One region of the Kitasatospora sp. NPDC059646 genome, then DNA from elsewhere that is predicted to be linked to it. Evidence: riboswitches for the same ligand, from Rfam matches in the RefSeq annotation. Region 1 holds a riboswitch; each other region holds the start of a gene.
The links. A riboswitch is a leader RNA that binds a small molecule or an ion and turns the genes downstream of it on or off. The one in region 1 is predicted to bind cobalamin.

Region 1 (3,157 bases):
CGACATGTTCTGCGCCTTGAACGGCGCCACCCTCACCCCCTTCCGCAACAGCCACCGGCAGATCCCCGCCGTCACCACACTCTTCCCGGCATCCGAAGTCGTCCCGGCCACCAACAACGCCCCACTCACGGACGACCTCCTCCGAAGAACCGAGAAACAAGAACCCAACCGGCAGCCGCCAAGCCCCGCCACGACCGCCCCGAACCGCAAGCCCCGCCCACCTGCTCCGCGGCCGCCCGCCCCCGCGAGCACCAGGGGCGACTGCGCGAGGCGGAAGACCCAACCCCGAAACCCCGGCGCCGCACAGCCACTTGCACCTTCCGCCCGCCCGCGGCCATTGCGCCGCGCATGCCGAAGGCACCCGCCGCCTGTGCGGCCGCCCGCTCCCGCGAGCGCCAGGGGCGACTGCGCGAGGCAGAGGACCCAACACCGAAACCCCGGCACCGCACAGCCACTTGCACCTTCCGCCCGCCCGCGGCCGTCTCGCTGCGCGTCGCGGTGGCGAGCCCACCGAAGCAGCCCGTCGCCGGTCGCAGCGACAGGCCACCCTGCGTCGCGGTCACTTGCGCCACGCGGCGGCTGCGAACCGTGCGCCGGCGGTGGCGGCCAGGGCGAGGAGGCCGACGCGGCGGGAGAGTCGGCAGGCCCGCTCGATGTCGGGGACGGCCACGGGGGGTTGGCCCGCGCCGAGGACGGGCCGGTGTTCGACGCGGTCGCCGTAGCGGAGGGTGCCGCCCAGTTGGACGCCCAGCGCACCGGCGAAGGCCGCCTCGGCCTGGCCGGCGTTCGGGCTGGGATGGGCGGAGCCGTCCCGCCGCCAGACCCGCCAGGCCCGCGACGGGGAGTCGGACGCGGCGACCGTCAGCAGTGCGGTGAGCCGCGCGCCGGGCCACCCGGCGACGTCGTCCAGGCGGGCGGAGGCCCAGCCGAAGCGACGGTGGCGGGCGGACTTGTGCCCCACCATCGCGTCCAGCGTGTTCACCGCCCGGAACGCCAGCAGCCCGGGCGTGCCCGCGATGCCGCCCCACACCAGCGCGTTGACGACGGCGTCGGCGGTGTTCTCCGCGACGGACTCCACCACGGCCCGCGCGATCTGCTGCTCGTCCAGCCCGGACGGGTCGCGGCCGCACAGGTGGGGGAGGCGTTCCCGAGCGGCCGTCAGATCGCCGTCCGCCAGCGACCGTCCGATCGTCCGGGCCTCCCGGGAGAGCGACGTCCCGCCGAGGACGGTGAACGTCGCGCCGGCCGTCAGCGCCGCCGAGGCCAGGGGCGAACGCCGTACGGCCCGCGCGGCGAGCGCCGCACCGCCCGCGACGGCGCCGACCGCGATCGCGGTGTACGCCGCGCCCGCACCGCGGTGGTCGCGCCAGAGCCGGCGCTCCAGTCGGGTCGCGGCGGTGCCGAACAGGGCGACGGGGTGTCCGCGCCGGGGGTCGCCCAGTCGGGCGTCCGCGAGGTATCCCGCGACCGCGCCCACCAGGTACGGGGCAGCCCGCATGGCGTCGTGTCCTCACTCAGGGTCCGCGCCCTGGATCGACGGAACGAAGGCCAGAGTCTCCTGACTTCCGGTCACCCCTCGTGGGGTTCCCGGTCACAGTGGCGGGACCGCGCCGGACTCGCACCGGCTTCCTCTGTTTACCTCCGTTTGGCCCGAAGATCCCACCACGCCCACTTCCGGCCAGTCAACCGACGCGACGGAGCGTTTGGTCACACACCGTCGCCGCCCGACGGCCCACCCACTGGGACCGCACGAGGACGACCAGCTCGCCTCCGGCCGATCGACGATCATCCTCCGGCGGGGACGACAGCGCCGACATGCGGGCAGCGGGCGCGCAGCAGTGGAATGTCGCGGATGGCGTCAGGGGTGCACTGACGGCGCGCCAGCCCGGAGACGAAAGCTCCTGGTGATTCGAGCAGGCGGGCAGCGCGCCCCCCGGAACTGGCGGAATCGTTCGAGCATGCGGGCCGGCAATTCGGCGTCCGCGTCCGCCGGCACTTCTCCGGCCAGCCGGAGGAGGAAGACCTCCCGGTGACCGAACTGCCGAAGTCGCCGCACGCCCTCGGCGGACAGTCGGACACCGTTCTCCCCGGCCTCGACACCGTGCTGATCGACGGACTTGGAGAGCCTTCGGAAAGGGACTCGGGCATCGGCAGCGGCCGTCTCCGGACTGTCCCGAAACAGGGATTCGGGAACGGTCGCGCCCCGGGCGGCGATTCGTGTGCTGAATTCCCACTGCGCTGCGGATCCACCCCTCCTCCGGAATCGCCGGGCGAGGTCGGAGGCCCGTGCAGGATCGCCGTTCGGGCAACCTCCTCCGGGGCGTCGACCGACGGCGGTTCGTTGCCGTACAGGCGGACACTTCCGTCGCGCCGGTGGGCTTTCGTGCTGCTCCCACCCTTCGCAGCAGTGCGGAACCCGATCCGAAGGTCGCCGTCGGAGCACCGTATGGCCCAGCCGTGAAAGCGCGCCGATTCGCCGAGTGGCCCCGGGGCGGGTGCACTGGAGGTACTGGACCGTCAGCACTCGGGAGACCGCCATGCGTTGGGGAACCGCCGCCGTTGTCGCAGCAGCCGCCGCAGGGGCCGGAGCGGGGGCGTTCCTGCTGCTCGGCCGGAAGGTGTCGGACCGGGTGGTGCAGCCGTCCGCGGCCACGCCGCCGCAGGCGGTGACGGTGCACGAGCTGGGGCCGGGGCGGGTGACGCTGACGGCGACCGCGGACACCGTCCGCCGGGGGCACTACGCGCTGGAGTGGGACGGGGGCGGCCACGCGGTGGTGGGGGAGGTGCTCGGCAGGGGCGGCGGGCGGGTGACCAGGCGGCTGGAGCGGGCCGAGCACGGCACCCTCGCCGTGGGTACGGAGGTCCGGCTGACCCCGCGGGTGCTGATCGGGGATCCGCGCTCCGCTCTCGGTCTGGACTTCACGGACACCGCCGTCCCCGGCGACCTCGGGGCGTTCCCGGCCTGGCGGACGACGGGGATGCGCGGCACCTGTGTGGTGCTGGTCCACGGCGCGGCGGCGGACCGTTCGCAGGCGCTGCCGGTGCTGCCGCTGCTGCACGCACTGCGGCTGCCCACGCTGACGATCACCTACCGGGGCGATGCCGGCGCCCCGGCGTCGCCGGACGGGCTGGGGCACTTCGGCGAGACCGAGTGGCA
Region 2 (3,157 bases), on a different contig from region 1:
GAGCCGCCGCTGTTGGTCTCGGTCCAGCCGGAGGTGGAGCCGGTCTCGAAGCCGGGGTTGGTGATCAGCTGGGCGGCGGTGCAGGTGCTGCCGCCGCTCGCGGCGACCGTCCAGGTGAAGGTGGCGGTGGCGGACGGCCCGGTGGAGTCGGTGGCGGTGACGGTCACCGTGGAGGTGCCCGCGGTGGTGGGCGTGCCGCTGATCAGGCCGGTGGCGGAGTTGACGGTCAGTCCGGCGGGCAGGCCGGTGGCCGCGTAGCCCAGGGTGCCGCCGGCGGTGTCGGTGGCGGACAGCTGGAGGCTGGTCGCGGTGCCGACGGTGGCGGTGCGGGCGCCCGGGTTGGTGAGCGAGACCGAGCCGGTGTTGCCGGTGGAGCCGCCCTGGGCGAGCCAGGCGGTGGCGTTGAGGGCGAGCGCGGCGTCGGTGCCGGCCGGGTCGTTCCAGCCGTTGTACAGGGTGTTGCCGGACTGGCCGGTGCCGTCGTCGATCGGCGAGGAGTCGCCCCAGATCGCGACCCGGCCGTTGCCGAAGGTCGAGGTGGCGAACGCCGCGCCGGTGTTGCCGCTGTACCCGGTGCGGTAGACCAGGCCCTTGACGTTGGGGTTGTCGGCGGGCTTGAGGGTGAAGGTGGTGCCGTTGCGGATGATCGAGCCGGTGACCTTGCCGAAGGAGCCGTTCAGCACCGGGTCGGTGGCGTCGGTGATCGCCCGCGGGTTGTCGGTGGTGATGTTCAGCAGGTCGACGGAGAAGCCGAACGGGTCGGTGTTGTCGACGCTGTTGGTGGTCAGCAGGTCGTTGATGATGGCCGGGGAGTCCCAGCCGTCGTTGTTGCGGTCGCTGACGGTGTGGTCGGAGATCAGGAACAGGCCGCCGCCGTTCTGGACGAACTTCATCACGGCGGTCTTCTCGGCGTCGCTGAGCCGCACGTTGGGCTCGGGCAGCACGAACTCGTCGAAGTTGGCGAGGTCGAGCGCGCCACCGGTGCCGTAGGTGATGGTGTTGCCGGCCGGCAGGGTCTTCAGGCTGTAGTTGCCGGTCTTCTGCAGGGCCACGCCCCAGGCGGAGATGGCGCCGGTCCAGCTGGTCTCGCCGGTGGGGTTGGCGTTCTGCGCCAGCGGGTCGGGCTGGCTGGTGGAGATGATCCAGTCCGCGTTGCCCGCGGTCTCCGCCTTGGAGTTGTCGAAGAGCACCCGCTTGGGGGTGGCGGCGGCGGCCGCGGCGGTGGTGGTCTTGGGGGTGGCGGCGGTGGCGTGCTGCGGGACGGCGCTCGCTCCGGCTGCGGCCACCAGGGCGGCGGCGGTGAGGGCCAGCGGGCGGGCGGCCTTCCACGTTCTGATCATCTGTCAATCTCCTCGAACCACAGGAACCATGGGGTGCGCTACGCGCGTAGGCGGGCACACGCTGCCATGGTGGGGTAAGCGGAGCTTGAACGGAACATGTCGATCTCACGCCGCCGCAAATGCGGCGGTTTGTTCGACGTGAGAGTGATCACGTAGACCGCAGGCCCCGGAGCACCGAAGGGGATCGGCGCTCCGGGGCCCGGACGGTGACAGGACGTCAGGCGGTCGCGGCAGGCTCCGCCGGGAGCAGCGCCGGGACCGGCCGCGGGCGGCTGTCGGCGTCGACGGCGACGAAGGTGAGCCGCGCGGTGGCGACCTCGGTGACCGGGCCGGCGGCGGCGTTCCAGCGCTGCGCGGTGACGCTGACCCGGACGGTCATCGAGGTACGGCCGGCCCGTTCGAGCTCGGCGTGCGCGGTGAGCAGGTCGCCGGCCCGGACGGGGGCGAGGAAGGACATGCCGTCCACCGCGGCCGTGACGGCCGGGCCCTCGGCGTGCCGGGCGGCGGCCGCGCCGGCGGCGTCGTCGATGAGCTTCATCACCACGCCGCCGTGGATGGTGCCGTACAGGTTGGTGTCGTGCTCGCTCATGATGTGCGCGAGCGTGACCTCGGACGCCTCCGCGGGCTTGGCGGCGGTCATCACGGGTGTCGCGGTCTGGTCTGCCACGTCAACTCTCCTTCGCGAGTTGCGACTCGGGCCGCGGCGCCGGTGGGCGCTGCGGGCGGCGGCAGGTCTTCGGACTCGCGGGCCCTCTCCCGTGGGGGGCTTCCTACTGGCCGTCGCTTCCCGGGCCGGTCGGGCCCAGTGCGTGTGACGGCGGTCGTTCCCGCTCACCGCTGCGAGGCAGTCCTGGACTCGCACCAGGTTCCCTCTTGCGACGCGCCCGGCCTGGTCGGACGGGGGCGAACCGCTGCCCGACCAGCCTATATCCCGTTCCGAGGTGCTCCTGACGGCGGTCGGCGGGGCGGGTCGGCGACGCTCCGGCGGCGGGGCGCGCGGGTCGTCCCGGCCGAGGACGCCGACGCGGCGCCGCCGGAGGCGACGGCCGCGGCCGTCGCCTCCGGGAGCTGCGGCGCGGACCGGTCCGCCGCCCGGGGCGGCCTCGGGCGGCGGGACCGCCGGCCACCACCCGCGTGGACCTCAACTCCCGCTTCCACGGCCCCAGTTCGCTCCCGATGTCTTGTCAGCCCCGGCCCACCTCCCTACTGTCGAGTAACGCCCGCGCCACGGCGCGTCCCGGCGCCGGTCTCCGGGCGTTCCCCCTTGGCCTGTCCGCGTGAAGGAGCCGTGATGTCCCGTTCCCCGTTCCGGCGCTCTCGACGTGCGAGTCGCCTCGCAGGCGTCGCGGCGGTGTGTGTCCTGGCGGTGTCCGGTCCGGGCGCGGTGGCCCGGGCGGGTGCGGCCGCCCCGGACGCGGCGGCCGCGTCGACCCCCGCGGCCGACGGTCTGCGGGAGGTGCTGTTCGTCGGCAACAACTGGGACGGCACGGCGGACGCGGTGACCTCGCGCGGGGCGCTGGCGCGGGTGGGCCGGGTCAACGTCGTCCCGGACAAGGACCAGCGGCTGGCCGAGATCGCCCTGAACCCGGTGAAGCTGGCCTACTTCCTGGGCGTGCGGCTGGGCCCCGGGGAGGGCCACGACCAGTTCGTCGACGACATGTACACCACGCCGGACGGCTCCGCGCTGGTGGTCTCGCGGCCGAGCTTCGCCGACGTGGTCTCGGTCGATCTGGCCACGGGTCGGATCAACTGGCGTTTCCCGGTGGACGGCTACCGCTCCGACCACATGGCGCTGTCGCCGGACGGCACCCGGGTGG
Region 3 (3,157 bases), on a different contig from region 1:
GCGCGGCCTGCTGCGCGACCTGAACGACGAGGAGGCCGGCCGGCCGGTGCTGGTGGTCGCCCACGACTGCACGGTGCTGATGCTGCGCCACGTGCTGGACCGGCTGGGCGAGGACGAGCTGCTGGCGCTGCCGCCGGTGGCCAACTGCTCGACCAGCGTGTGGCGGGCCCGCGAGGGGCGGCTGCGGCCGTCGTCCTGGAACCAGACCGGGCACCTGTCCTGAGCCGTCAGGCGGGCTGCCGGTCGGCGGTCCGGGCGGGGCCGCCGAAGGCCCGCCGGTAGGCCTGCGGGGTGGTGCCGAGGCGGCGGCCGAAGTGGTGCCGCAGGGTGGCGGCGTTCCCGAAGCCGCAGCGGGCGGCGACCGCGTCCACGGTCTCGTCGGTGGACTCCAGCAGGCGCTGCGCGAACAGCACCCGCTGGCCGGTCAGCCAGCGGTGCGGGGTGGTGCCGGTCTCCTGCTGGAAGCGGCGGGCGAAAGTGCGCGGGGACATGTGGGCGAGCCGGGCGAGGTCGTCCACGCTGGTCTCCCGGTCGAGGTGGTGCCGCATCCACTCCAGCACCCCGGCCAGCGAGTCGCCGTCGCCCTCGGGCAGCGGGCGGTTGACGAACTGGGCCTGCCCGCCGTCGCGGTGCGGGGCGACCACCATCCGGCGAGCGATCGCCCGGGCCACCTCGGCGCCCTGCACCTTGCGCACCAGGTGCAGGCAGGCGTCGATGCCGGCGGCGGTGCCGGCCGAGGTGATCACCGGCTCGTCGTCCACGTACAGCACGTCGGGTTCGACGGTGGTCAGCGGGAAGCGCTCGGCCATCAGGTCGGCGTACTGCCAGTGGGTGGTGCTGCGGCGGCCGTCGAGCAGGCCGGCGGCGCCGAGCAGGAAGCTGCCGGAGCAGATCGACAGCAGGTGGGCGCCGCGGTCGTGGGCGGCCCGCAGGGCCTCGCACAGCGCGGCGGGGTACTCGTCGCGGATGCCGGTGGCGGTGGCGATCACCAGGTCGGCGTCGGCGAGCCGCTCGGGGCCGTACGGCACGTGGACGTCGAAGCCGGCGTGGGTGCGCATCGGTCCGGGCCGGTCGCCGACCAGGCCGAACTCGTAGACCGGCAGGCCCGCCTCGCTGCGGTCCAGGCCGAACACCTCGCAGGCCACACCCAGCTCGAAGGGGTGGATCTCCTCCAGCACGATCACCGCGACGTTCTTCAGCATCCGCCCAGCATGGCAGTGGCAGGATTTCGTGGCAATGCTGCGTTCCTGCCACTCGTGCCGGGCTGCCGCGGCGCGGACAGTGGAGCCATGACCACCGCGCTCGCCCTGCTGGGCCTCATCGGCAGCTTCGGACTCCTCGGCGTCCTGGTCGGCCGCGACCTGGACCGCAACGGCCGGCACGGCCGCGACGACCGGCACCGGCCGACCGGCTACCCCTTCGACCCCGACCTGGCCGACCCGCGCCGCCGCCGGTCCGGCACACTGGCCGAATGCCCTCCCCGACCGACCTCCGCCCGCTCGTCCGCCGCGCCCTCGACCGCGACCTCGCCGGAGCCGGGGAGGTCTCCGTCGAAGCCTTCGTCGGCGACGGCCACACCCGTCCCGACTCCGGCTACGTCGACCTCCTTCGGGACACCGCCCGGCGCAACCGGGAGGCCGAGCTGCTGGTCGCCGTCGGCGGCGCCGACGGGCCGGTGCTCGGCTGCGTGACCTTCGCGGTCGGCGGCACCCCGTGGGCGGACGTCGCGCTGCCGCACGAGGGCGAGATCCGGATGCTGGCGGTCGGCGCGGCGGCCCGCGGCCGCGGCGTCGGCCGGGCGCTGGTGTCCGCGGCGATCGCCCGGAGCCGGGAACTCGGACTGGCCGGAATGGCGTTCTCCACCCGGCCGACGATGACCGCGGCGCACCGGATCTACGATGCTCTCGGCTTCCTCCGCACCCCGGGACGGGACTGGACGGCGGCTCCCGGGGTGGACCTGATGGTCTACTCGATGCGGTTCTGAGGCGGTTCCGGCACGGTTTCCGTTGTCTACGCGCGGCACCGCCGACACGACACGCGCTACTACATCTGGGGCCGCAAGCTCCAGCCGCCACAACATGTATGCTCGACCTCGCTGTCGAGCAGGGGAACCCGGTGCGAGTCCGGGACTGCCCCGCAACGGTGAGCGGGCTGTAGCGACGCCCGCGCAGTCCGAGGACCTGCCGACGGTGTGCGACACGGCATCCCCGCAGACGCCATGCAGCACAGCTTTGCCGTCCGGCCTCGCGGGCGGGCCGGGGGTGGGTCTTTCGCGCGCCGATCGAGCGTTTCGGCGTGCCGTCCTCCCCTGCCGCACGCGCGCCACCGGACACCCCGAGCCACGTCCGCCGCCGCCACAGGAGAGAGTGCGCCTTGACCGTCGCCGCCTCAGTCACCCTGCCGTCCCAGGGATCCGCCGACGCCTTCACCGACCCCGGTGCGGCGCTGCTTCGGCTGCTCACCGACCGCAGCACCGACCTCCCCCAGGTGGACCCCGGCCACGTCGCCGCCGCCGCGCTGCGCGGCCGCCACGCCGGCTCGGACTTCGCCGAGCTGCGCGGGCTGGCCGTGGAGGCCGCCGCGTCGATGATCGCCGAGGACCCGCAGTACTCGAAGCTGGCCGCCCGCCTGCTGGCGATGGAGATCGCCGACGAGGCCGCCACCCAGGGCGTCACCTCGTTCTCCGCCTCGATCGCCGTCGGCCACGCCGAGGGCCTGATCGGCGACGCGACCGCCGAGCTGGTCGCCTCCCACGCCGCCCTCTTCGACTCGCTGATCGACGCCTCCGGCGACGACCGCTTCGAGTACTTCGGCCTGCGCACCGTGCAGTCCCGGTACCTGCTGCGGCACCCGATCACCCGCAAGGTCGTGGAGACCCCGCAGCACTTCCTGCTGCGCGTCGCCGCGGGCCTGGCGGTCGGCCGCACCGAGCAGTCGGTGCGCGAGGTCGCCGAGCTGTACCGGCTGATGAGCCGCCTGGAGTACCTGACCAGCTCCCCGACGCTGTTCAACTCCGGCACCCGGCACCCGCAGATGTCCTCCTGCTACCTGCTGGACTCGCCGCTGGACAACCTGGACTCGATCTACAACCGCTACGCGCAGATCGCCCGGCTGTCCAAGCACGCCGGCGGCATCGGCCTGTCCTACTCCCGGATCC
Region 4 (3,157 bases), on a different contig from region 1:
GTGCCCATGGCGCGGGCGAGTTCGGGCACCGTCGGGTCGGTGAGGGTGCAGATCACCTCGTTGTCGGCGGGCAGCCGCTTGCGCGTCACCCCGCTGGCGACCATGTTGACGTCGCACAGGACGGGCGCGCCGGCGTGCAGGGCGCGGCGGGCGTCGGCGACCACGTTCGGCGACCAGAGCAGGTCCTCGACCAGGTCGGTCATGCCGCAGGCGTGGATCATCCGGACCGCGACCTGGGCGACGTCGGCGGGCAGCGCGGCGAGGTCGGCCTCGGCGCGGATGGTGGCGAAGGACTGGCGGTAGATGGCTGCGCCGTCCTTCTCGTAGTCGATCATGTGGTCCTCCGCCATTCGGCATTGCGCGCCTCGGCGACTGCCTCGGCCGTCTCGTATTCGCTGGTGGTGTCGTACGCGCGGGTGGTGGGCCGCACGGTGGTCGTCCCGTGCGCGCCGGTGCTGCCCGGGTCGGCCCGGGTGGTCTCGCGGCCCGGGCCCTCGACGGTGATGCGGTGCCCGGTGGCGGTGGCCAGCACGTCGACCCAGCGTCCGGCGGGGTGTCCGCAGCGGCGTTCGCAGCCGGACCAGTGCACGGGCAGGCCCTCGGCGGGGACGGCGGCGATCGCACGGGCCGCCTGCGCGCGGACGTCGGCAAGCGCTTTCCCGCAACCCGGCTGCCCGGTGCAGGCGGTGACGCCCTCCCAGGGGCCGCCGGACTCGGTCCGGAAGCCCGCGGCGGCGAGCCGCGGCAGCCACTCGGGCCCGGCGCCGGGCACCACGGCGCCGCGCCACGGGGTGAGCCGCACACTCGGTGCGCCGTCCGGGCCGAGGGCCTCCGCGAGCAGTCGCCACTGGCCGCTGCCGGCCCGCCCGAACCGCAGCCCGACCGAGACGGCACCGGCCGTTACAGCGCCGGCCGCCCTCGCACCACCGGACCCCGCGTCACCGGACACCGGGCCGCCGGGGACGACCCCCAGCGGGGGCCGCTCACCGGCGAATCCCGGCAGCGGCACGTCCCCTTCCGGCAGTTCGTCCTGCACTTCGCGCAGGTGCCAGGCGCGTCCGGCGGCCAGGTCGAGGAAGTGCCGGGCGGCGTCGAGCGCGGCGGGCACGGGGTGGTCGACGGCGGTGGCGCGGCGGGCGCGGCCGAGGCGCAGCAGGGCGCGCCCGCCGCCGACTGCGATCAAGGTCACATCGGCGTTGAGGGCGGCGGTGTCGCCGCGCCCGTCGTCGAGGGCGAACAGGAACTTGCCGGAGAGCCGGGCGGCCCACGGCGCGGCGCACAGCGCGGCGTCCAACTCCCTCACCCAGCCGGGTAGATCGACGTCGGTCCGGCCGCGTCCGTCGAGGCCGGCCAGCGGGGAGGCGACGATGTTGCGGACGCGTTCGTGGGTGTCGGACGGCAACAGGTCGACGGCGCGCAGCCGTTCGGCGAGTTCGGCGGCGCAGTGCTCGCGCAGGCCGCGCAGCTGGAGGTTGCCGCGGGAGGTGATCTCGACCTCGCCGTCGCCGAGGTCGTCCGCCGCGTCGGCCAGGACAAGGATCTGACGGCGCGTCAGATGGCCGCCGGGGAGCCGGAGTCGGGCGAGGTGGCCGTCTTCGGCGGGGTGCAGGCGGAGCGCGCCGGGGCAGGCGTCGGCGCGGCCTCGGTCGGGCCCGACGGAGGGTGCCTCGGAGGCGTCGGGTGTGGGTGGCATGGCGGCGAGCATACCCATGGCGGCGATTCGCGCCACCGTGCCGATCGCGCCGCGCGGGGCCGGGCGGGGGTGCGATTGCGCAGCTCAGGCCGGTGCCGGCCGGCGCCGTTCGCGGGCCGGGGGCGAATTCGGGTCGGCGGCGCAGGTCACACTCCCCCGACGGCCGATCAACCCGTACGATGCTGGCGGGCACCTCTCGGGGTGTCCGCTGCCAGCGACGGCACAGCGGAGGAAGTCCGGTGAGAATCCGGTGCGGTCCCGCCACTGTGACCGCGGCTCAGTGAGCCGTGGGAGCCAGGAACTCCGGCCGTCCTCCACTGCCCGGGGCGAGGACCCCGAGGAAGGTCCGTGCCATGCGCTGCCGCATGCCCGTTCTCCGGCGGGTGCCCGTGGGCTCCGTTCCCGGCGGGCCGTTCCGCGTCCTCGATCGTTCCTGTGCGCCCATCGCCGTGTTGTCCGCGCTGTTCGAGACGCCCGGGAGGGCTTTCGCATGATCCTGCTGCTGTCCACGTCCGACACGGACCTGCTGAGCGCCCGGGCGTCGAACGGCCCGGTGCCGTTCCGGTGGGGCAACCCGGCGCGCCTGGCCCCCGCGGACCTGCCCGAACTGCTGGACGGCGTCGAGCTGGTGGTCGTGCGGCTGCTGGGCGGCCGGCGGGCCTGGCAGGAGGGGCTGGACGTGCTGCTCGCCGGGCCGCGTCCGGTGGTCGTGCTGACGGGTGAGCAGGCTCCGGACGCGCAGCTGATGGAGCTGTCGACGGTGCCGGCGGGCATCGCGGCGGAGGCGCACGCGTACCTGGCGCACGGCGGCCCGGCGAACCTGGCGGAGCTGGGCGCGTTCCTGTCGGACACGGTGCTGCTGACCGGCCACGGTTTCGCGCCGCCGGCGTCCGCCCCGTCCTGGGGTCCGCTGGAGCGCACCGCCCGCACCTCGGAGGGCCCGTCCGTCGCGGTGCTGTACTACCGGGCGCACCACATGAGCGGCAACACGGCGTTCGTGGAGACGCTCTGCCGGGCGATCGAGGACCGGGGTGCGCAGGCCCGCGCGTACTTCTGCGCCTCGTTGCGCGGCGCGGAGCCGGAGTTGCTGGCGGAGCTGGGCGCGGCCGACGCGATCGTGACGACGGTGCTGGCGGCGGGCGGCACCCGGCCGGCCGACGCGCAGGCCGGCGGTGACGAGGAGGCGTGGGACGCGGGGGCGTTGGCGGCGTTGGACCGGCCGATCCTGCAGGCGCTGTGCCTGACCTGGTCGCGGGCGCAGTGGGAGGGCAGCGACGACGGGCTGTCGCCGCTGGACACGGCGACGCAGGTCGCCGTCCCGGAGTTCGACGGCCGGCTGATCACGGTGCCGTTCTCGTTCAAGGAGGTCGACGAGGACGGGCTGACGGTGTACGCGGCGGACGCGGAGCGGGCGTCGCGGGTGGCGGGGATCGCCGTGCGGCACGCCCGGCTGCGGCACACTCC

Region 2: linked by a shared signal. The riboswitch ahead of ACFV1L_RS00920 (acyl-CoA thioesterase) and the one ahead of ACFV1L_RS12635 (cobalamin biosynthesis protein) in region 1 are both predicted to bind cobalamin.
Region 3: linked by a shared signal. The riboswitch ahead of ACFV1L_RS27605 (ribonucleoside-diphosphate reductase subunit alpha) and the one ahead of ACFV1L_RS12635 (cobalamin biosynthesis protein) in region 1 are both predicted to bind cobalamin.
Region 4: linked by a shared signal. The riboswitch ahead of cobN (cobaltochelatase subunit CobN) and the one ahead of ACFV1L_RS12635 (cobalamin biosynthesis protein) in region 1 are both predicted to bind cobalamin.

Annotation. Positions count from the first base shown of each region.
Region 1 is NZ_JBHWDS010000014.1:74,042-77,198, forward strand. It holds gene ACFV1L_RS12630 (cobyric acid synthase) at 1-129, opposite strand, end outside; gene ACFV1L_RS12635 (cobalamin biosynthesis protein) at 560-1,498, opposite strand; cobalamin riboswitch at 1,530-1,677, opposite strand; gene ACFV1L_RS12640 (alpha/beta fold hydrolase) at 2,538-3,157, shown strand, end outside.
Region 2 is NZ_JBHWDS010000001.1:201,899-205,055, forward strand. It holds gene ACFV1L_RS00915 (putative Ig domain-containing protein) at 1-1,340, opposite strand, end outside; gene ACFV1L_RS00920 (acyl-CoA thioesterase) at 1,558-2,007, opposite strand; cobalamin riboswitch at 2,071-2,215, opposite strand; gene ACFV1L_RS00925 (YncE family protein) at 2,632-3,157, shown strand, end outside.
Region 3 is NZ_JBHWDS010000047.1:27,221-30,377, forward strand. It holds gene ACFV1L_RS27590 (histidine phosphatase family protein) at 1-223, shown strand, start outside; gene ACFV1L_RS27595 (helix-turn-helix domain-containing protein) at 228-1,202, opposite strand; gene ACFV1L_RS27600 (GNAT family N-acetyltransferase) at 1,472-1,984, shown strand; cobalamin riboswitch at 2,066-2,203, shown strand; gene ACFV1L_RS27605 (ribonucleoside-diphosphate reductase subunit alpha) at 2,374-3,157, shown strand, end outside.
Region 4 is NZ_JBHWDS010000001.1:274,149-277,305, forward strand. It holds gene ACFV1L_RS01245 (precorrin-8X methylmutase) at 1-335, opposite strand, end outside; gene ACFV1L_RS01250 (hypothetical protein) at 332-1,693, opposite strand; cobalamin riboswitch at 1,876-2,014, shown strand; gene cobN (cobaltochelatase subunit CobN) at 2,184-3,157, shown strand, end outside.